One region of the Duganella sp. GW821-FHT07G03 genome, then DNA from elsewhere that is predicted to be linked to it. Evidence: predicted binding sites of a transcription regulator. Region 1 holds the regulator's gene; each other region holds the start of a gene.
What was found. The regulator HrcA, encoded in region 1, represses chaperone genes, less so after heat shock. The targets are predictions, from matches to a motif close to TTAGCACTCNNNNNNNNNGAGTGCTAA.

Region 1 (6,558 bases):
GAACTCTTCATCGACCGCCGCCAGCTTGGTGAACACAAAGCTGCTGGCATTGGCGGCGATAGGCAGTTTTTCGCCGGTCTTGTTGTTGACCAGGACCAGGTCGGGCTTGGTCAGGCCGGTGATGGTGCCGGACAGGGCCAGGTTGCCATTGCCGCCGCCGCAGGCGTTCAGCAAGGCGGCGCACACCAGGGCCAGGCCCGAACGCAGATACAAACTTTTCATAAAAATCTCTCTTAAAAACGTATAGGGCCCGGCAACACTCGGGTCCAGCATCTTACACGGAATGGCCCGTATTTTAGTGCATTTGCTCAGGCCGGACCGCTCAGCGATGTAACAGCTTGTGACACTTGCGGCGGCGCCGTCGCCTAGTTGACCTGCGCCCGCTCGCAGCGCGAACGCTTGCCGTCGAGCCGGCACGTGTTGCGCACCCGGCCTTGCTGGTCGTGCACCCGCACCAGCCACTGGTCGGCGCCCAGCCGCTCCATGCTCATGAAACCGAAGCCGTCGACCCAGGAACTGAACTGCTCGACCTGCGCGCCCGGCGCCGGCGTCACGCCGTCCGGCAAGCGTTCCGGCAGCGGCACGGTGTCCTCGGCGGTGCCGGAAAAGCCGGAAATGAACTGGCTCGGATGGCCGCTGGCGAAGCTGACCTGCTGCCACAGATGCACATGGCCGGACAGCATCGCCTGTATGCCGTCCGGCAGCAGCTGCGCGTTGAGCGAACCGAAGGCTTGCTGCAGGCCGGCGTCGCCCGGCAGCAGCACGGTGGCGCCGTCGGCCTTGCGGTCGGCGCCCATGCCCAGCAGCGGATGGTGGACGATGCCGAGGTTGCGCGGCGCCTGCCGCGCCAGCGCCTCCAGCTTGCGGTACAGCTCGCGGTACTTGTCGTAGCCCAGCTCGCCCGGCTTGAGGCCCTTCCAGCTGGTGCTGGCGCTGTCGAGCACCAGCAGCTGGGTGTCCTGGCCGATAGTCACGGCGTAGGGATCGCTGTAGTTGCCGACGGCGTCGTCGGCGGCGCGGTTGCAGTCGCGCCCGGGCAGCAGCGGGCGCGGATCGAGCAGGCGCCAGTAGCCCTGGCCGCCGCGCAGGCAGTTTTCGTGGTTGCCGCGCGCCATCACCCACGGCGCCGCCTGCAGCAGCGCCGCGCCGGGCGCGAAGAAATCGGCGTTCCAGGCGTCCCAGCCGTAGCCCCAGGGGCTGCCGGCGCAGCCGGCGTTGCCGTCCGGGCAAGCGTTTTCGCGGTAGTGGTAGTCGCCCACGTGGATCACCAGTTCCGGGCCCCACGCGGCGGCGGCGGCGGCGATGGCGGCGAATGGGTAGGCGGCGCCGTCGTTGCAGGCCTGGTAGCTGTGGCTGTTTTTTTGCAGGCGGCAGCCGGTGTCGCCGAGCACGACGATGCGCCGTGGGGCCGCGCTCGGCAGCGGCAGCGGCCGGCCCAGCACGCTCGCCTGGCCATAGCTGCCGGCGGCCGGCAGCGGCGCCTCGCAGGTCAGCAGCGGGAAGGCGGCCGGTTTGGAATCGGCCGGGGCCGACGGCGTGCTGCGCAGCGCCAGGGTGGCGGCCGGCGCGCGCAAGGCCATCGGCTGCGCGCGCTGGTCGATGACGATGTCGGGGCAGGCGGGGGCGGCGATCAGCACGCGCGCCACGGCGGCGCCCTGTTCGCCCAGCACCACGAAGGAGGAAAAGGCCGGCGCCTGGCCGACGGTGGCGCAGCCGGCCAGCATGGCGCTCAGCAGGGGCGGCGCCCAGCGGCGGCAAATCGTCACAAACATAGTCAAAGGCACGGCGGCTCCAGCGGGGGAATCCGATGTTACCATGCCGTCGCCAAGCGGCGATCGGTGCGACAATATGCGGATTCCAATTTTCCCTGCCCGCCATGAACTATCGCCGCCCGCACGTCCTGCTGTTCGACCTTGATGACACCCTGTGGCCGATCGGCCCGGTGATCGCGGCGGCGGAAACCAGCTGGCACGCCTGGCTGGCCGAGCACGCGCCCGAGGTGGCGCAGCGCTACTCGATCGCCGAGCTGCGGGCGCGCCGCATGGCCTTGCTGGAGCGGCGTCCCGAGCTGGTCGTCGACCTGTACCAGCTGCGCCGCGTGGCGCTGGAGCAGGCCTTCGCCGAGGCCGGCGCCGACGCCGCCCACATCGAGGGCGCCATGCGCCATTTCCAAGTGCAGCGCAACGCCGTCACGCCGTACGCCGACGTGCTGCCGGCGCTGGCCGAGCTGCAGGCGCTGCTGCGGCTGGGCGTGATCACCAACGGCAACGCCGACCTTGAAGTCATCGGCCTGCACCACCATTTCGAAACCGTGCTGGCCTCGTCGCGCTTCGGCCGCGCCAAGCCCGATCCGGCCATCTTCCTGGCCGCCTGCGAGGCGATGGGCGTGGCGCCGCAGGACGCGGTCTACGTCGGCGACGACCTGCGGCTGGACGTGCAGGGCGCGCAGGGCGCCGGCCTGCGCGCGGTATGGATGAACCGCGCCGGCAGCACGGCGCACCTGGAGGCCGGCGTGGCGCCGGACGCCATCTGTGCAAGTTTCGATGCACTTCTGGCATGGGTGCGCGGGCAAATGCAGCATTGACGCCACGCCGCGGCCCCTGTCCGGCGCAGAGCGTGCATAATAAGCAGAAATACCATCAGTGAATGACCATGCAACTCGATACACGCGCACAAACCCTGCTCAAGGCCCTCGTCGAACGCTACATCGCGGACGGGCAGCCGGTGGGCTCGCGCGCCCTGTCCAAGATTTCCGGGCTGGACCTGTCGCCGGCGACCATCCGCAACATCATGGCCGACCTGGAGGAGCTGGGCTACGTCGCCAGTCCCCACACCTCGGCCGGGCGGGTGCCGACGCCGCGCGGCTACCGCATCTTTGTCGACACCCTGCTGACGGTGCAGCACCTGGACGAGCAATCGGTCGAAGGGCGCATGCGGCTGCAGGCGCCGCAGCCGCAGAAGATGATTGCCAACGCGGCGCAGATGCTGTCGTCGCTGTCGCAGTTCGCCGGCGTGGTGCTCAGTCCGCGGCGCGAATCGGTGTTCCAGCAGATCGAGTTTTTGCGGCTGGGGGAGAAGCGCATCCTGCTGGTGATCGTCGGCCCGACCGGCGACGTGCAGAACCGGCTGTTGCTGACCGACGTAGACTACAGCCCGGCGCAGCTGGTGCACTCGGCCAACTACATCAACCAGAACTACGGCGGCCTGGCCTTCGACGAAGTGCACATGCGGCTGCAAAACGAAGTGCGCCAGCTGCGCGATGACATGGGGCGGCTGATGCAGGCGGCGGTGGAGGCGGGCAGCGAGGCGATGGCCGACAGCTCGGACGACATGGTCATCTCCGGCGAGCGCAACCTGTTGTCGGTGAGCGACCTGTCGTCGAACATGACGTCGCTGCGGCAGATGTTCGACATGTTCGAGCAGAAGACGGGCTTGATGCAGCTGCTCGACGTCTCGAGCAAGGCCAGCGGCGTGCAGATCTACATCGGCGGCGAATCGAGCCTGGTGCCGATGGACGAGATGAGCGTGGTCACCGCGCCCTACATGGCCAACGGCAAGATCGTCGGCACCTTGGGAGTGATCGGCCCGACCCGCATGGCGTACGAGCGGGTGATACCGATCGTCGACATCACGGCCAAGCTGCTGTCGAACGCGCTGAGCCACAACTAAGCGGGGGGCAGACCCCCGAGGTTTTAAGGGCGGTGCGGGCAGGCGGTCTTGGTGCAGTTGCCGTAGATCGCCAGCGCATGCTCGGCAATCTTGAAGCCGCGCTCCTTGGCGATGATCTGCTGGCGCGATTCGATTTCCTCGTCGAAGAATTCTTCCACCCGGCCGCAATCGAGGCACACCAGGTGATCGTGGTGCGAACCTTCGTTCAATTCGAAAATCGCCTTGCCCGTCTCGAAGTGGTTGCGGTTCAGCAGGCCGGCCTGCTCGAACTGGGTCAGCACGCGGTACACGGTCGCCAGACCCACGTCCATATTGTCGGACAGCAGGATCTTGTAGACATCCTCGGCGGTCAGGTGGCGCACTTCGCTGTTCTGGAAAATGTCCAGGATTTTCAGGCGGGGCAGCGTGGCTTTCAGGCCGCTGGCCTTCAGGTCGGTAGGATTGTTGCTCATGATGTCGACTCTTTGAGTGGTTGGCGATTGCGAGCCGACAGTTTAACGCACTCCGACAGGCGCCGCACCTTCAACGCGAGACGCGCCCTCCCGCGTGAAATTTACATTTGCAATGTTTTACAATTAATCTTTATAAAACAAGGACATAGTTCCGGATTTGCAGGATAATGCGAACTCTCCGAGTGCCCGCGCAGCCCCATCTCGCACCTTGTGCTTTATGATATAGCGTTTTTCGGCACTTCCGCTCGATCAGATTGAGGACAACCATGCGCGTCACCCAGGCTTTATCGCAGTCTTTGTTGCACCGTTTCACCCGCCGCGCGCCGCTGCTCGCCGGCGCTGTTTGCGTCGCGCTGGCCGCGGGCGGCTGCGCGTCCAACACCACGCTGGGCGAGAAATCGACCGACGTCAAGGAAACCGGCACCACGCTCGACGCCAACAAGGGCGCGCAAACGACCACCATCACCAAGCTGCAGAAGTTCATGTGGTTCTTCTCGCCGTATCGTCCGGACATCCAGCAGGGTAACTTCGTCTCCGAAGAGATGCTGTCGCAACTGAAGGCCGGCATGACGCGCGACCAGGTCCGCTTCATCTTCGGCACCGCGCTGCTGGCCGACCCGTTCCACGCCGACCGCTGGGACTACGCCTTCCGCATGGCCAAGGGCAACGGCGAAATCACCACCAGCCGCGTGATCGTGTTCTTCGACAAGGACGGCAAAGTGGCGCGCTGGGAAGGCGGCAACCTGCCGACCGAAAAAGAATACATCGCCCGCATCGCCGGCCCGGCGCCCAAGGTCAAGAAGGACCTGAGCGTGCCGGACGCGCGTCCGGTCGGCAATACCTCGCCGATTCCGGCCGGCAGCGACAACTCCGCCGCCTCGCCGGTCGGCGTCACGGTGAACAACGACAAGAAATAAGCACGAGGACAGACGCATGACAGACCTGAACATCGCCATCGCCGGCGCCGGCGGCCGCATGGGCCGCATCCTGATCGAAGCGGTGCTCGACGCGCCCGACGCCACCCTGTCCGGCGCGCTGGACCGCGCGGGCTCGGCCAACGTCGGCAGCGACGCCGCCGCCTTCCTCGGCAAGCCGGCCGGCGTGCCGGTGGAGTCCGACCTGGCCAAGGGCCTGGCCGGCGCCCGGTTCCTGATCGACTTCACCCGTCCCGAAGGCACGCTGGAGCACCTGGCCTATTGCGCCGAGCACGGCATCAAGATGATCATCGGCACCACCGGCTTCGACGACGCCGGCAAGGCGGCCATCGCCGAGGCGGCCAAGAAGACCGCCATCGTGTTCTCGCCCAACTTTAGCGTCGGCGTCAACGTCACGCTCAAGCTGCTGCAACAGGCGGCCAAGGCGCTGGCGGTCGGCTACGACATCGAAGTGATCGAAGCCCACCACCGCCACAAGGTCGACGCCCCGTCCGGCACCGCGCTGAAGATGGGCGAAGTGCTGGCCGACGCGCTCGGCCGCGACCTGAAGGATTGCGCCGTCTACGCGCGCGAAGGCGTGACCGGCGAGCGCGATCCGTCGTCGATCGGCTTCGCCACCATCCGCGGCGGCGACATCGTCGGCGACCACACGGTGCTGTTCGCCGGCACCGGCGAGCGTATCGAGATCAGCCACAAATCGAGCAGCCGCGTGACCTACGCGCACGGTTCGCTGCGCGCCTGCCGCTTCCTGGCCGACAAGGCCACCGGCCTGTACGACATGAACGACGTGCTGGCGCTGAACTGATGATGCCCAACCACTTCACCCTGGCCAGCTACTGGGAGCAGGGCGACACCATCAGCCACATCGTGGCGCTGGTGTTGCTGGCGATGTCGCTGGTGAGCTGGTTCTTCATCCTGGCCAAGAGCTATGCCGCGTGGCGCATCCGCCGCAGCGCGCCGGCGGTGCAGGCGTTCTGGGAGGCGCCGTCGATGCAGGACGGCGTCGCCGCGCTGAGCTTGGCCGATCCCGAGCAAGTGTTCCTGCCGCTGGCGCAGCAAGGCGCCGCGCAATTGAAAGCCGCCGGGCGCGCTTCGCTGGGCGGCGAGATGGGCCATGCGGCGCAAGTGACGCGCGTGCTGCGCGTGGCGATCCAGAACTCCACCAACCGCCTCGAAAGCGGCCTGACCCTGCTGGCGTCGATAGGCGCCACCGCGCCCTTCGTCGGCCTGCTGGGCACGGTCTGGGGCATCTACCATGCGCTGGCCAATGTGTCGGCCAGCGGCACGGTGCAGATCGACAAAGTGGCCGGCCCGGTGGGCGAGGCGCTGATCATGACCGCCATCGGCCTGACGGTGGCGATCCCCGCCGTCTTGGCGTATAACGGATTCAACCGCGTCAACCGGCTGACCCTGGCCGAGCTGGACGCCTTCGCGCACGACCTGCACGCGTATTTGACGAAGTAACGGAGGGGGTCAAGTCTGACATTCGGACACGTGCTCTG
Region 2 (6,558 bases), on a different contig from region 1:
CGACCTTGGGCTGGTTCACGGCGTCGACCACGGCGCGGCCGATCTTGCCATCATAGAAAGCCTTGACGCCGCCGGCCGCCAGTTCGCGGTAGGCCTTGGCCAGGCCGGGGTTGCGCAGGATGCTGCCGGGCTGGATGGCCTTGCCGTTCTTCAGGTAGAGCGCGGCGGTGTCGGGGAACATGCGGAACTTGGCCTCGCTGTCTTCGACCAGGTGGGTGAAGTTGGCGTTGACGGCGAAGCCGTCGCTGGCCACGGCGATGGCCGGCGCCAGCACCTGCTTGAACGACATCGAGCCGTAGCGGTCCAGCGCTTCGTGCCAGCCGCGCACGGTGCCTGGCACGCCGACCGCCATGCCGCTGGCGACCACGGTGTCGAAGTCCATGATCTTGCCGTCCTGCTGGAACACGGTGGGCGTGAAGTTGGCCGGCGCCGTTTCGCGGTGGTCGATGGTGATCACGCGCTTGTCCCTGGCCAGGTAGATGACCATGAAGCCGCCGCCGCCGATGCCGCAGCTGAACGGATCGGTCACGCCCAGGGTGGCGGCCGCGGCGACGGCGGCGTCGATGGCGTTGCCGCCCTTGTTGAGGATGGCCAGCGCCGCCTGGGACGCCGGTTCGCTGATGGTGGCGACGGCGCCGCCGCTGCCGGTGGCGACCGGGGTCTTGGCCCAGGCCGCCGGCGGCAGGATCAACGTCAGGATGATGGAGGAAACGAGAACGGTACGGGCGGGGCGGCGGGGCTGGGTCATGGGGGCGCTGGGTCCGGGTTAGGATGAAGGTGCGTTGCTCACCCTCAAGCTTACCCGATAATCCGGCGTGGTTTCATTCTTGGCTGGGACCGCCTGCGGTTCGACGCCGGTCAGCGTGAAGGTCAGGCCGTTTTGGGTGACGCTGGCGCTGGCGTTGGGCATGCTGTCGGACAGCACGAAGCTGCTGGTGGTGCCGTCGGGCGCGGTCAGCGCGAAGCTGTAGCTGATGTAGCCGGCCCAGACGCAGACGGCGCCGACGCGGCAGCGGCTGTCGTTGACGCGCTCCAGCTTGAGGCTGGGGGCGCCGGCGGTGGCGCCGCTGAGGCCGGGCGTGGCGGCCGGCGCGATGGCCACGCTGGCGCCCTGGGTCAGGACGTAGGTCTGCGAGAACGCCTGCGGCGCGGCGGCGGCGCGGTTGACGGCGGACGCGGAACCGCAGGCGTGCAGCAGGGCCAGCATGGCCACCAGCAGCGGCAGGATGATCAACTGCCTGGATAATGTGGATTTCATAAATACCTCTTCCCTCGAAGTAGACGGCAAGCTTAGCAAAAAGATCATGCGCGTGTCGCACGAACCGCAGCTTTACAGCGCTGGGTCAAACTATGTGCCGTAGAATGGAGGCCCTGAATCACATTGACTGAACAAAATGAAAAAGACCGGCATGGCGAAAAGCGACGCTAAAAAATTAATGGGCCAGATGTCCGCCCCTGGCGGCGCCAGCTTCGGCAAGGTGGCCGAGGTGGTCGACAAGCGGGAGCAGCGCAAGCGCGATCAAGCCTTGGGGCTGGTGCCGTTCGCGGTCAAGCTGAACAGCGACCTGGTGCAGCAGCTGCATGCCAGGGCGAAACAACGCGATATCGACCTGAACGAGCTGGTCGGTGAACTGCTGGCGCAAAGCCTGGCAGCGTAAAACGGAAAAAAGCCCCGTGTGCGCATGCGACGCTCAAGCTCGTCGCACCGCCACACGGGGCTTTTTCTATGACTGGGCCCGGGGCGCTTACACGTAGGCGGCCAGCGAGCCCTTCATTTTTTTCAGCGCGGCCACTTCGATCTGGCGGATGCGCTCGGCCGAGACGCCGAATTCTTCCGCCAGCGTGTGCAAGGTGGCGCCGGAGCCGTCGTCGTTGGCCAGCCAGCGGCTTTCGACGATGCGGCGCGAACGGGCGTCCAGCTTGCCCAGCGCTTGTTCCAGCCCTTCCGATTGCAAACGGGTCACCTGTTCGGCTTCCAGCACGCGGGTCGGCTCGCTCGCTTCGGACGACAGGTAGGCGATCGGCGCGAACTTGTCGTCTTCGTCGTCGTTCGGCGATTCCAGCGCGATGTCGCGGCCGCTCAGGCGGGTTTCCATCTCGATCACTTCTTCGCGCTTGACGTCCAGCAACTTGGCCAGGCTGTCGATCTGCGTAGGCGTCATCGCGTCCAGGCCGGTCTTGTGGCTGCGCAGGTTGAAGAACAGCTTGCGCTGCGCCTTGGTGGTCGCCACCTTGACCAGGCGCCAGTTTTTCAGGATGTACTCGTGCATCTCGGCCTTGATCCAGTGCATCGCGTACGACACCAGGCGCACGCCCTGGTCCGGGTCGAAGCGCTTGACCGCCTTCATCAGGCCGATATTGCCTTCCTGGATCAGGTCGGCGTGCGGCAGGCCGTAGCCCAGGTAGCCGCGGGCGATCGACACCACCAGGCGCAGGTGCGACAGCACCAGTTCCTGGGCGGCGCCGAGGTCGTTCTTATCCCTGAGGCGCTTGGCCAGCGAAATTTCATCGTCGTGCGTCAGCATCGGCAGGCGGTTGACGGCCGAAATGTAGGCGTCCAGGTTGCCCAGGTTGCCAGTGAACCCGAGTCCCAGGGCGCTATTGGTCGCAGGTACCAAGGCAGTCGGTGCGGACATCATAGTCATATTCATTCCTTCGCTCGATGATAGTGCTTATTCTTAATGTTGCTTGATGCTGTAGAGAATTGTTTTGCTCTTCAGTCCACGTATATTAGCACTCTCCTTCGTCGAGTGCCAATCACCAGATATTAATTGCCTCGATAGCAAAACGCTATGAGGTTTTTCAGCATCATGGAGGTGTTTGAACCAGCATGCGCGCCGGAGCTTAGGCTGGACTTAATGCTAAGCGGGCAGGGAGGGGCGCTTCCGTGCGGGGACGCACGGAAGGACGGGGGATCAGTTCAGGCGGGACAGGTGGCGCTGCACCGACAGCAGCGCGCCGACCAGGCCGAGGCCGGCCGACAGCGCCAGCAGGCCGGCCATGGCCAGCGGCGGCAGCGGCGCCAGCTGGAACTCGGAGGCGTACAATCTTGCGAATTCGGCAATGGCGAGGTTCAGCGGATGCAGCGCCAGCGACACCGCGCCCAGCGCCACGCCGCCGGCGCACAGGCCCAGCAGCGCGCCGGTGTAATAGAAGGGGCGGTGGATGAAGCTGTCGGTGGCGCCGATCAGCTTGGACACCAGGATTTCCTCGCGCTGGGTCATCACCTGCAGGCGGATGGTGTTGAAGATGACCGCGATCACCACCGTGCCCAGCGTGGCCGCCAGCAGCAGCAGCGCCAGCCGCAGCACGTTGAGCAGCGCCGCCAGCCGCTTGACCCAGGCCGAGTCGACCTGCACCGTGTCGACGCCGGGCAGGGCGCGGATCTGCTCGGCCAGCTGGTCGACGTCACCGCCGGCCTGGGCGTTGCGGAAGGCGTCCAGCTTGAGCACATAGCTGTCCGGCAGCGGATTGTCGCCCAGCGTGGTCAGCACGTCGGCCAGGCCGCTCTTGTCCTTGAGCTGGTCGAGCGCCTTTTCGCGCGGGGTGAAGATGATCTTGGCCTGCTTGTCCCTGACGGTCTGGCGCAGCGACACGGCCAGCGCCTCGGCCTGCTCGCGCGGGGTGTCCTGCTTGAGGAAGACGCTGATCTCGGGATCGACCGACAACTGCTCGGACATCGGGCGCACGTTGTCGAGCAGGGTGACGCCGGTGAACGGCAGCGCCAGCGCGATCGCCACCACCAATATGTTGAACAGGAAGCCGCCGGGCGAGCGGCGCAGGTGGACCAGCGCCGCGGCCAGCGCGTAGCGGTGTTGTCGGAACCACAGCGTCATGCCGCCACCTCCAGTTGACCTTGCTTGAGATGGATGACGCGCGCGGCCGCATCCAGCATCTGTTCATCGTGGCTGGAGATCAGGCAGGTGACGCCGACCGAATGGAAAGCCTTGAGCGCGTCGAGCACCTGGTTGGCGCTGGCGCGGTCCAGGTTGGCGGTCGGTTCGTCGGCCAGGATCACTTGCGGGCGGTTGACGATGGCGCGCGCGATCGACACCCGCTGTTGCTCGCCGCCGGACAGGGCCAGCGGCTGGGCGTGGGCGCGCTCGAGCAGGCCGACCTTGTCGAGGGCGGCGCGCGCGCGCTGCTCGGCCTGGGCGCGCGAGGCGCCCGTGACCAGCAGCGGCAGCATGACGTTGGCCAGGATGGAGCGGTCGGTCAGCAGGCGCTGCTGCTGGAAGATCAGGCCCAGGTTGCGGCGCAGGAAGGGCACGGCGGCCGGCTTGACGCGGGCGATGTCCTGGCCGTTGACGATCACCTGGCCGGCGCTGGGGCGCTCGATGGCGGCGATCATTTTCAGCAGGGTGGACTTGCCGGCGCCCGAGGGGCCGGCCAGGAACACCAGCTCACCCTTGGCCACCGTGAACGAGACGTCGCGCAGCGCCGTGGCGTCGGGGGAGTATTGTTTCGAGACGTTGCGAAATTCGATCATGGCGGCTTATCGTTGGGGTTAGCCCAGCAGGGCTTCGACAAATTCGGCGGCGACGAACGGCTGCAAGTCTTCGATCTTCTCGCCGATGCCGATGAAGTACACCGGCACCGGGCGCACGCGGGCGATGGCGGCCAGCACGCCGCCCTTGGCCGTGCCGTCCAGTTTGGTGATGACCAGGCCGGTCAGCTTGAGGGCGTCGTCGAAGGCCTTGACCTGGGCCAGCGCGTTCTGGCCGGTGTTGCCGTCGATGACCAGCAAGGTTTCGTGCGGCGCGCCTTCCATGCCCTTGGCGATGACGCGCTGGACTTTCTTGAGCTCTTCCATCAGGTGCAGCTGGGTCGGCAGGCGGCCGGCGGTGTCGATCATCACCACGTCCAGGCCCTTGGCCTTGCCGGACTGTACGGCGTCGAAGGACACGGCGGCCGGGTCGCCCGAGGCTTGCGAGATCACGGTGATGTTGTTGCGCTGGCCCCAGACCATCAGCTGCTCGCGGGCGGCGGCGCGGAAGGTGTCGCCGGCGGCCAGCAGCACCGACTGGCCGTGGGTCTGCATGTGCTTGGCCAGCTTGCCGATGGTGGTGGTCTTGCCGGCGCCGTTGACGCCGGAAATCATCATCACGGTCGGCTGGTGGCGGCCCAGCTCGAACGGCCGCTGCAGCGGGGTCAACAGCTCGATCAGCAGCTGCTTCAGGGCGGCCTTGACGGCGGCGGCGTCGAGCAGCTTGTCGTCCTTGACCTTTTGCTTGAGCGCGTCGAGCAGGTAGTGGGTGGCGTCGACGCCGGCGTCGGCCATCAGCAGCGCCGCTTCCAGCTCCTCGTACAGCTCGTCGTCGATCTTGGCGCCGACGAACAGGATGGACAGGTTGTTCGAGGTCTTGGACAGGCCGGCCTTCAGGCGCGACATCCACGACAGTTTCGGCGCCGGTTCCTCGATCGGGAGCAGCTCGGGCAGGGGGGCGGGCGGGGTTGCCGCGCTGGGGGTGGGGGCCGGTGCCGGGGTTTTGACCTCAGGCACTTCCGGGGCGACGGGTTTTTTCTTGAAGAAACTAAACATGGACATGTGGTTGGGGGGCGCTTCAAGCTGATGGCCGGCAGCGCCGGACACGGGGAAATGCGGCTATTTTACCAGAGCGCGGCGCGCCCGCCCGGCCGTGCTACCGGAATGACAACGTTTTAGCCGGCGGCCGGGACGTTGCGCTGGCGCCATTCGGCGATGGCGGCGCTGATGTCGGACAGGGCGTAGACCCGCACGTAAGGCGGGCGGCGCCGCTTGAAGGCGGCGTTGCCGCCGCCGGCCCACAGCTCGGTGCCGCCGCCCAGGCGGGTGTGCAGCTCGCTCAGGGCGTCGAGCGCCTGGCGCGCGTTCATGCCGACCGAGAACGACAGGGCGATGATGTCGACCCGCTGCACCCGCGCCGCCTCGACGATGTCGAGCAGCGGCGTCTGCACGCCCAGCGAGATGCAGTGCGCGCCTTCGGCCACGCACATCGCCTCGGCCATCAGCAGGCCCAGGCCGTGGCGTTCCTGCGGCAGCGTGGTCAGCATGATGCGCGGCGCGCCCAGGTTGCTGGCGTTGGCCTGCGGCATGGCGAAGATGGCGCTGCGCATGACCACCGTCAAGGACTCGGTATATAAGTGTTCCTCGAACGTGGCGAGGGCGCCGCTGGCCCAGGCTTCGCCGATGAGCGCGGTCAGCGGCGCCACCAGCTCGATCACGAAGCTTTTCAGGCCCATCATCAGCAGCGCCTGCGACAGCTTGCGGCGCAGCGCCTCCATCTGGTGGCTCAGACACAGGTCCAGGTAGGCTTGCAGCACCGGTGGCGTGGCCGTGGCGCCATGCTGGCCGCCGGTGGCCTGGCCGCTCAGCGCCTGCAGTTCGGGGGTGGTGTACTGGATCACCTTGCCCGGGCGGTAGCCCAGGTCGATCAGGCGCTTGACCAGGCGCAGCTTGTGGACTTGCTCGATCGGATAGACCCGTTCGCCGTTCGGATCGCGCAGCGGCTGCGGGAAGTCGTAGCGCCGTTCCCACACGCGCAGGGTTTCCTTGGCGACGCCGGTGTCGCGCTCGAC
Region 3 (6,558 bases), on a different contig from region 1:
CACGGCTCCGTCACGATCTGGGTGGCGGTCAACCGCAGCCTGTCGGACGCCCAGGTGCGCGCCAGCCTGGTGCGTTTCGGGGCCGCCATCGGCGTGCTGGCCGTGGCCATGGGCGCGTTGGCCTGGTATCTGGCCGGACGCGCGATGCGGCCGGTGGAGCACCTGACCGGCGTCATGGTGCGGCTCACCGCGAGCGAGCTGGACCAGCGGGTCTCGGCCGCCGAGGAAGACCTGGAATTCGCCCAGATGGTCAGCGTGTTCAACGCCATGCTGGACCGCTTGCAGCGCAGCTTCCTGCAGGCGGCGCGCTTCTCCGGCGACGCCGCCCATGAGCTGAGGACGCCGCTGACCATCCTCCAGGGCGAGCTGGAACGCAGCTTCGCCCAGGCCGGCGCCGCAGCGGATCCTGTGCTGGAACAGGGCCTGGCCAATATGCTCGACGAAGTGCGGCGGCTCGACAGCATCGTGCGCAAGCTGCTGCTGCTGGCGCGGGCCGACGCCGGCCAGCTGGCCATTCCCATGTGCCCGGTCGACCTGCGCCCGACGCTGGACGAACTGGCCGAGGACATCGGCCTGCTCGACGACGAACGCCCGGTGCGCCTGGCCCTGCCCGAACACATCGCCGTGCGCGGCGACGCCGAGCTGCTGTGCCAGGTGTTGCAAAACCTGGTCAGCAACGCCATCAAATACGGCTTGCCGGGCGGCTGGGTCGCGCTGTCGGCCCGGCGCAAGGGCGAGCAATGGCGCATCGACGTCAGCAATGCATCACACGGCATCGCGCCCGAGCACCGGCACCGGCTGTTCGACCGCTTCTACCGCGCCGACCAGGCCCACCAGCGCCGCGTGCCGGGTGTCGGGCTGGGCCTGTCGCTGGCGCGCGACATCGCCGTGGCCCACGGCGGCAGCCTGGCGCTGGCCGAGGCGGAACCGGGCCAGGTGCGCTTCCGGCTGACATTGCCGGCCGCCTGAGCGCTCGCAGCGAACGCCGTCAAGCCGGCAGCGGCGCCTCGGCGCTGTCGGCCAGCTGGGCGCACAAGTCCTGCCAGTTGCCGTCACCGATCATGCCGGACGCTTCCAGCACGCCGTCATGGCCAACCATCAGGTAGGCCGGCGAGGCCTGCATAGCGTTCAGCAAGCGGTAATCGCGCCGCGTCACCCGCAGCACCCGCGACAGCGGCAAGGCGCCGCCCAGGAACTGGCGCAGGCGCCAAGCCGGCTCATAGCTGACGATCCAGATCGCCAACCCAGCCTGCTCGGCCGGCGCCAGCATCTGGCCGATCTCGGCCAGCTTGGTGCGGCACTTGGGGCATTTGCTCGACAGGAACAGCAGCGCCGCCGCCTGGCCGCTAGCGCCCAGGCGATGCGTTGCGCCGACGCCCAAGTCACGCGCCGCCACCTCAGGCACCGGCTCGCCTGGCCGCAGCGGCTCGGGCGTCTCGCGCTCGCGCCGGCTCGTTTGCAGCACTGACAGCGTCAACTTGAGATTCAGTGCCAGGCCGCAGGCCAGCAACGCCAGCGTAAGGTAGAGAATCTGGCTATCCATCGCTGGGGCTCAACAAGTGGACGATTTCATGGAAATGAACCGCGATCACGCACGCGAGCAAGCCCAGCGACGCCGCCAGCAGCGCGACGTGCAGCGGCAGCGCCTTCCCGGCCGGCAGCATCAGGCCAGCGGCTATCGCCGCGATGACCAGCCCATTGCGCAGCAGGTCCAGGCCGGACAGCGAGCGCTCCGCCTCGCCGAAACAGCTGCAGCGGACCACGCTTTGCGTATAAAACTTGTACCCGACCAGCGCCGTGAAGCCGCACAACATCAGCAGCGCGGCCAGCATGCCGACGCGCGCCGGGCCGCCGAGCAGCAGCGCGGCCACCGCCAGCTCCGTCACCGGTATCGCCGGCGCCACCAGCGCGCGCAACGCCGGGCCCATGCCGAACAGGCTGGCCAGATTGTCGCGGAAGCCGGCCATGTCGCGCAACTTGGCAGTTGCGGCGGCCAGCATCAGCAGGACGACGAAATAACGCAGGATCTCGCCCAGGAATTGGTCGACGTTCATCGCGGATAGCGCTCCCACTGTTTGCAACGTAGCAATAGTAGGAGCTTGGATAAACGTTGTCAACTTCGATAGTAAATAAACAAACATTCCATTTAAGGTACATATCTGCAGCATTTTTGCGCTTATTTGCGCACACACCAACCTTGCGCCTTGAAATACGGCAGGGTCGTCCCTATAATTGGCACTCGTTCCAAGGGAGTGCTAACAGCGCTCTCGGCCAAACTTTCCGCCTCAGCAACCCTGTTGGTGTGGCAACAAACTGTCCCATTGTTAATTTAAGGAGTTTTGTATGAACCTTCGCCCTTTGAACGATCGCGTAATCGTCAAACGCCTCGACCAGGAAACCAAAACTGCGTCCGGCCTGATCATCCCTGATGCGGCTGCTGAAAAACCGGATCAAGGCGAAGTACTCGCCGTCGGCAATGGCAAGATTCTGGAAGATGGCAAAGTCCGTCCGCTGGATGTCAAGGTAGGCGACCGCGTCCTGTTCGGCAAATACGCCGGCCAAACCGTCAAAGTCGACGGTCAGGAACTGATGGTCATGCGCGAAGAAGACATCATGGCGATCGTCGTCAAGTAATTGACACGCACGTTTGCAATCGTACTCACCTAATTCTGGAGAAACAACATGGCAGCTAAAGAAGTAATTTTCGGCGACGCAGCGCGCGCCAAAATGGTTGAAGGCGTCAACATCCTGGCTAACGCAGTCAAAGTCACCCTGGGCCCTAAAGGCCGCAACGTGGTGCTGGAACGTTCGTTCGGCGCACCTACCGTCACCAAGGACGGCGTATCGGTCGCTAAAGAAGTCGAACTGAAAGACAAGCTGCAGAACATGGGCGCGCAGATGGTCAAGGAAGTTGCTTCCCGCACCAGCGACAACGCCGGCGACGGCACCACCACCGCGACCGTGCTGGCACAAGCCATCGTGCGCGAAGGCATGAAGTTCGTTGCCGCCGGCATGAACCCGATGGACCTGAAGCGCGGCATCGACAAGGCAGTTGCTGCCACCGTCGAGCAGATCGCCATCCTGGCCCGTCCTTGCACCACCACCAAGGAAATCGCCCAGGTCGGCGCGATCTCGGCCAACTCGGACTACTCGATCGGCGAGCGTATCGCTGAAGCGATGGAAAAAGTCGGCAAAGAAGGCGTCATCACCGTGGAAGACGGCAAGTCGCTGAACGACGAGCTGGACATCGTTGAAGGTATGCAGTTCGACCGCGGCTACCTGTCGCCATACTTCATCAACAACCAGGAAAAGCAAGTCGCCATCCTGGACAATCCATTCGTCCTGCTGTGCGACAAGAAGATCTCGAACATCCGCGATCTGCTGCCGGTACTGGAACAAGTCGCTAAAGCCGGCCGTCCACTGCTGATCATCGCCGAAGACATCGAAGGCGAAGCACTGGCAACCCTGGTGGTGAACAACATCCGCGGCATCCTGAAAACCTGCGCAGTCAAAGCCCCAGGCTTCGGCGACCGTCGCAAGGCCATGCTGGAAGACATCGCAATCCTGACCGGCGGTCAAGTGGTTGCTGAAGAAGTCGGCATGACCCTGGAAAAAATCACGCTGGAAGAGCTGGGCCAAGCCAAGCGCATCGAAATCGGCAAGGAAAACACCATCGTCATCGACGGTGCTGGCCAGGCTGAATCGATCGAAGGCCGCGTCAAGCAAATCCGCGTGCAAATCGAAGAAGCGACCTCGGACTACGACCGTGAAAAACTGCAAGAGCGCGTGGCCAAGCTGGCCGGCGGCGTTGCGGTGATCAAAGTCGGTGCTGCCACCGAAGTTGAAATGAAAGAAAAGAAAGCCCGCGTTGAAGATGCACTGCACGCAACCCGCGCTGCCGTGGAAGAAGGCATCGTTCCTGGCGGCGGCGTAGCCCTGCTGCGCGCTCGCGCTTCGATCACCGTCAAAGGCGACAACCCGGACCAGGACGCAGGTATCAAGATCGTTCTGCGCGCCATGGAAGAGCCACTGCGCATGATCGTGCAAAACGCCGGCGAAGAAGCTTCGGTGGTGGTTGCAGCGGTTCTGGCTGGCAAAGGTAACTACGGTTACAACGCCGCCAACGGCACCTACGGCGACATGGTCGAAATGGGCGTTCTGGATCCAGCCAAAGTCACCCGTTCGGCACTGCAAAACGCAGCATCGATCGCTGGCCTGATGCTGACCACCGACTGCATGATCGCTGAAATCAGCGAAGACAAAGCTGGTGGCGGCATGGGCGGCATGGGTGGTATGGGCGGCATGGGCGGCATGGACGGCATGATGTAATTGCCGGCATAAGCCTCGCTGTACAGAAAAGCCAGCTTCTTCGGAAGCTGGCTTTTTTACATGAGGGCGATACTATCGGCTGGCCGAAAGCCTTTCTTAGTCTCACAAACAAGCTCAATGAACGACGACATTTCGACCGCAGACTTACTCAAAAGGCTAGAAGAGATCAATGTGCCTGACGCAAGGCACACTGTCTATTCGCGATATGACGAGCATGGTTTAAGAGATGCTACGTTACCGGACCATTACGCCGATATCGCTAAATTCCAGCTCTGCCCGGATGTACCAAAGGACGTTGTCATACAGTATGAAACTGCGAAAAACATTTATCTCTATGCTTGGTATGTGTACCGCTTTTATCCAATCGCTGAACAACAAGCACTATCTAGTTTAGAGATGGGGCTGCGTAAGCGACTTCCCGCCAGTTTACGAGATCAACAATTCCTCGATCTACATTCTGAGGATATGGCATACCAAAGAGTATCGCTGATATCGGGCGACTACAGATCCCATCCCCACGACCAAACGATGAGATTGTCCGGCGGGGCCGGCACGATTGAAAAGTTAAGATTGATCTAAAGACAATCCCTGCCTACAATCGACGTTCCTCAACTTTCCTTAGACGGGACCGCCATGCGTGCTTATCGCCTTCTTCCATTGCTGCTGTGTGCCGGCCTTGCCCATGCCCAGAAGATGCCGGCGCAGGATACCGTCAAAGGCGGCAAGGATCATCCGCTGCTGTCGCGCTTTGAAGGGTCGAAGATGGTCGGCTACGGTATCAAGGAATTCGACGAGGTGATGCTGCCAGCCGGTAAGCGCGGCGAGAACAAGGGCGGCCAGATGGCGTTCGACAGCTCGCTGCTGTTGGAAGGCAAATACACCCGCATGGCCTACAACTTCCCGCCTGAACGCTCGGCGCTGGAGGTGATGCGCAACTACCAGGCGGCGCTGGAAAAGGCCGGCCTGAAAACCGTGTTCGCCTGCGCCAAGGAAACCTGCGGCAAGGGCTTCGGCGAATTCTTCCTCGAAAAACGCGTCGGCGATCATTTCATCCAGGGTGCAGAGGCCAGCTGGGATCCGTTCAACTACGGCCGCGACGACGAGCGCTACCTGCTGGCCAAGGGCACGCGCCCGGACGGCTCGCTGGTCCACGTGGGTGTGTATTCGGTGGCGCCGGTGCAGGACAAGCTGGGCGGTATCTACGTCGAGATCGTCGAGGCCAAGGCGATGGAAGGCGGCAAGGTGTCGGTCAACCTGAACGCGGCCGACATGGCCAAGGGCATCGCGGCCGACGGCAAGGTGGCCGTGTACGGCGTCTTCTTCGACACCGACAAGACCGACGTCAAGCTGGAGTCCAAGGCCGCGCTGGCCGAGATGGCCAAGCTGCTGCAGCAGGATGGCAAGCTGAAGCTGTACGTGGTCGGCCATACCGACAGCCAGGGCGCGCTGGCGCACAACCTGGAGCTGTCGCAGAAGCGGGCGGAGTCGGTGATCAAGGTGCTGGCGGCGGACTACAAGGTCGACGCCAAGCGGCTGAGCGCCAAGGGCGTGGCCTCGTACGCGCCGGCGGCCTCGAACGATGCCGATGCCGGACGCGAGAAGAATCGCCGGGTCGAGCTGGTCAAGCAATAAACAAGTCGGCGGCGGAGGCTACAACGAGATCAGCGATGCGGCTTCCATTTTCCGCAATAGTTCTTCGCCCCTGGCCTCGTCGCATCCCGCCATCCGGTCGATCAGTGTATCCATCGCATTGGCGGCATTTCGGATGTAGACTTCGGCTGTCGTCCGGTCCAGATCATCAATGCGCTTATGCTCCGCTTCTTCGATAGCGGCCAAAATAGTCTTGGTAAGCACGATGCCTTCCGGCGTAGCAGGATTGGATGACCCATCGAAAAAGATATCGCGCTGCTGCTCTTCGGGTAAGCCTGCTTGATCCAAAGCTCGAATGCAATAATAAATCACAGAAAAGGCGGTATCTTCAGGTACGCATTCAACATAGGTAAGAATGTCCATGACTCGCTCCGATTCATAGCTCAATCGCATCAAAGAGACTTCTTGGCAATTTCTTGATGATGTACTCCTCAGAGAAAAGGCTAGCCCGCTGTGTCACCGATACCGACTTAAGCAAAGCAGCTACCGGCGCCGCCGGGATCACCAGCATAAGGGGTTTAAAATTGGCGGGATGAGCCCGCCGTATCAGCTTGAGAATTTCCCTGTACTGAGACGTAC

Region 2: a site for HrcA is predicted at 2,731-2,757, ahead of rpoH (RNA polymerase sigma factor RpoH). Genes of this name have one in related genera too.
Region 3: a site for HrcA is predicted at 2,233-2,259, ahead of groES (co-chaperone GroES). Genes of this name have one in related genera too.

Annotation. Positions count from the first base shown of each region.
Region 1 covers NZ_JBWKQE010000002.1:280,050-286,607, reverse strand. The annotation lists gene AC07OK_RS05185 (hypothetical protein) at 1-222, opposite strand, end outside; gene AC07OK_RS05180 (metallophosphoesterase) at 366-1,784, opposite strand; gene AC07OK_RS05175 (HAD family hydrolase) at 1,877-2,584, shown strand; gene hrcA (heat-inducible transcriptional repressor HrcA) at 2,653-3,669, shown strand; gene fur (ferric iron uptake transcriptional regulator) at 3,693-4,121, opposite strand; gene AC07OK_RS05160 (outer membrane protein assembly factor BamE) at 4,388-5,038, shown strand; gene dapB (4-hydroxy-tetrahydrodipicolinate reductase) at 5,055-5,861, shown strand; gene AC07OK_RS05150 (MotA/TolQ/ExbB proton channel family protein) at 5,861-6,520, shown strand.
Region 2 covers NZ_JBWKQE010000033.1:58,035-64,592, forward strand. The annotation lists gene ggt (gamma-glutamyltransferase) at 1-748, opposite strand, end outside; gene AC07OK_RS28685 (hypothetical protein) at 767-1,258, opposite strand; gene AC07OK_RS28690 (hypothetical protein) at 1,395-1,658, shown strand; gene rpoH (RNA polymerase sigma factor RpoH) at 1,746-2,645, opposite strand; gene ftsX (permease-like cell division protein FtsX) at 2,916-3,836, opposite strand; gene AC07OK_RS28705 (cell division ATP-binding protein FtsE) at 3,833-4,489, opposite strand; gene ftsY (signal recognition particle-docking protein FtsY) at 4,508-5,542, opposite strand; gene AC07OK_RS28715 (MerR family transcriptional regulator) at 5,662-6,558, opposite strand, start outside.
Region 3 covers NZ_JBWKQE010000004.1:265,738-272,295, reverse strand. The annotation lists gene AC07OK_RS08390 (sensor histidine kinase) at 1-969, shown strand, start outside; gene AC07OK_RS08385 (thioredoxin domain-containing protein) at 989-1,543, opposite strand; gene AC07OK_RS08380 (MauE/DoxX family redox-associated membrane protein) at 1,536-2,054, opposite strand; gene groES (co-chaperone GroES) at 2,344-2,634, shown strand; gene groL (chaperonin GroEL) at 2,683-4,329, shown strand; gene AC07OK_RS08365 (hypothetical protein) at 4,447-4,908, shown strand; gene AC07OK_RS08360 (OmpA family protein) at 4,963-5,961, shown strand; gene AC07OK_RS08355 (hypothetical protein) at 5,980-6,342, opposite strand; gene AC07OK_RS08350 (hypothetical protein) at 6,356-6,558, opposite strand, start outside.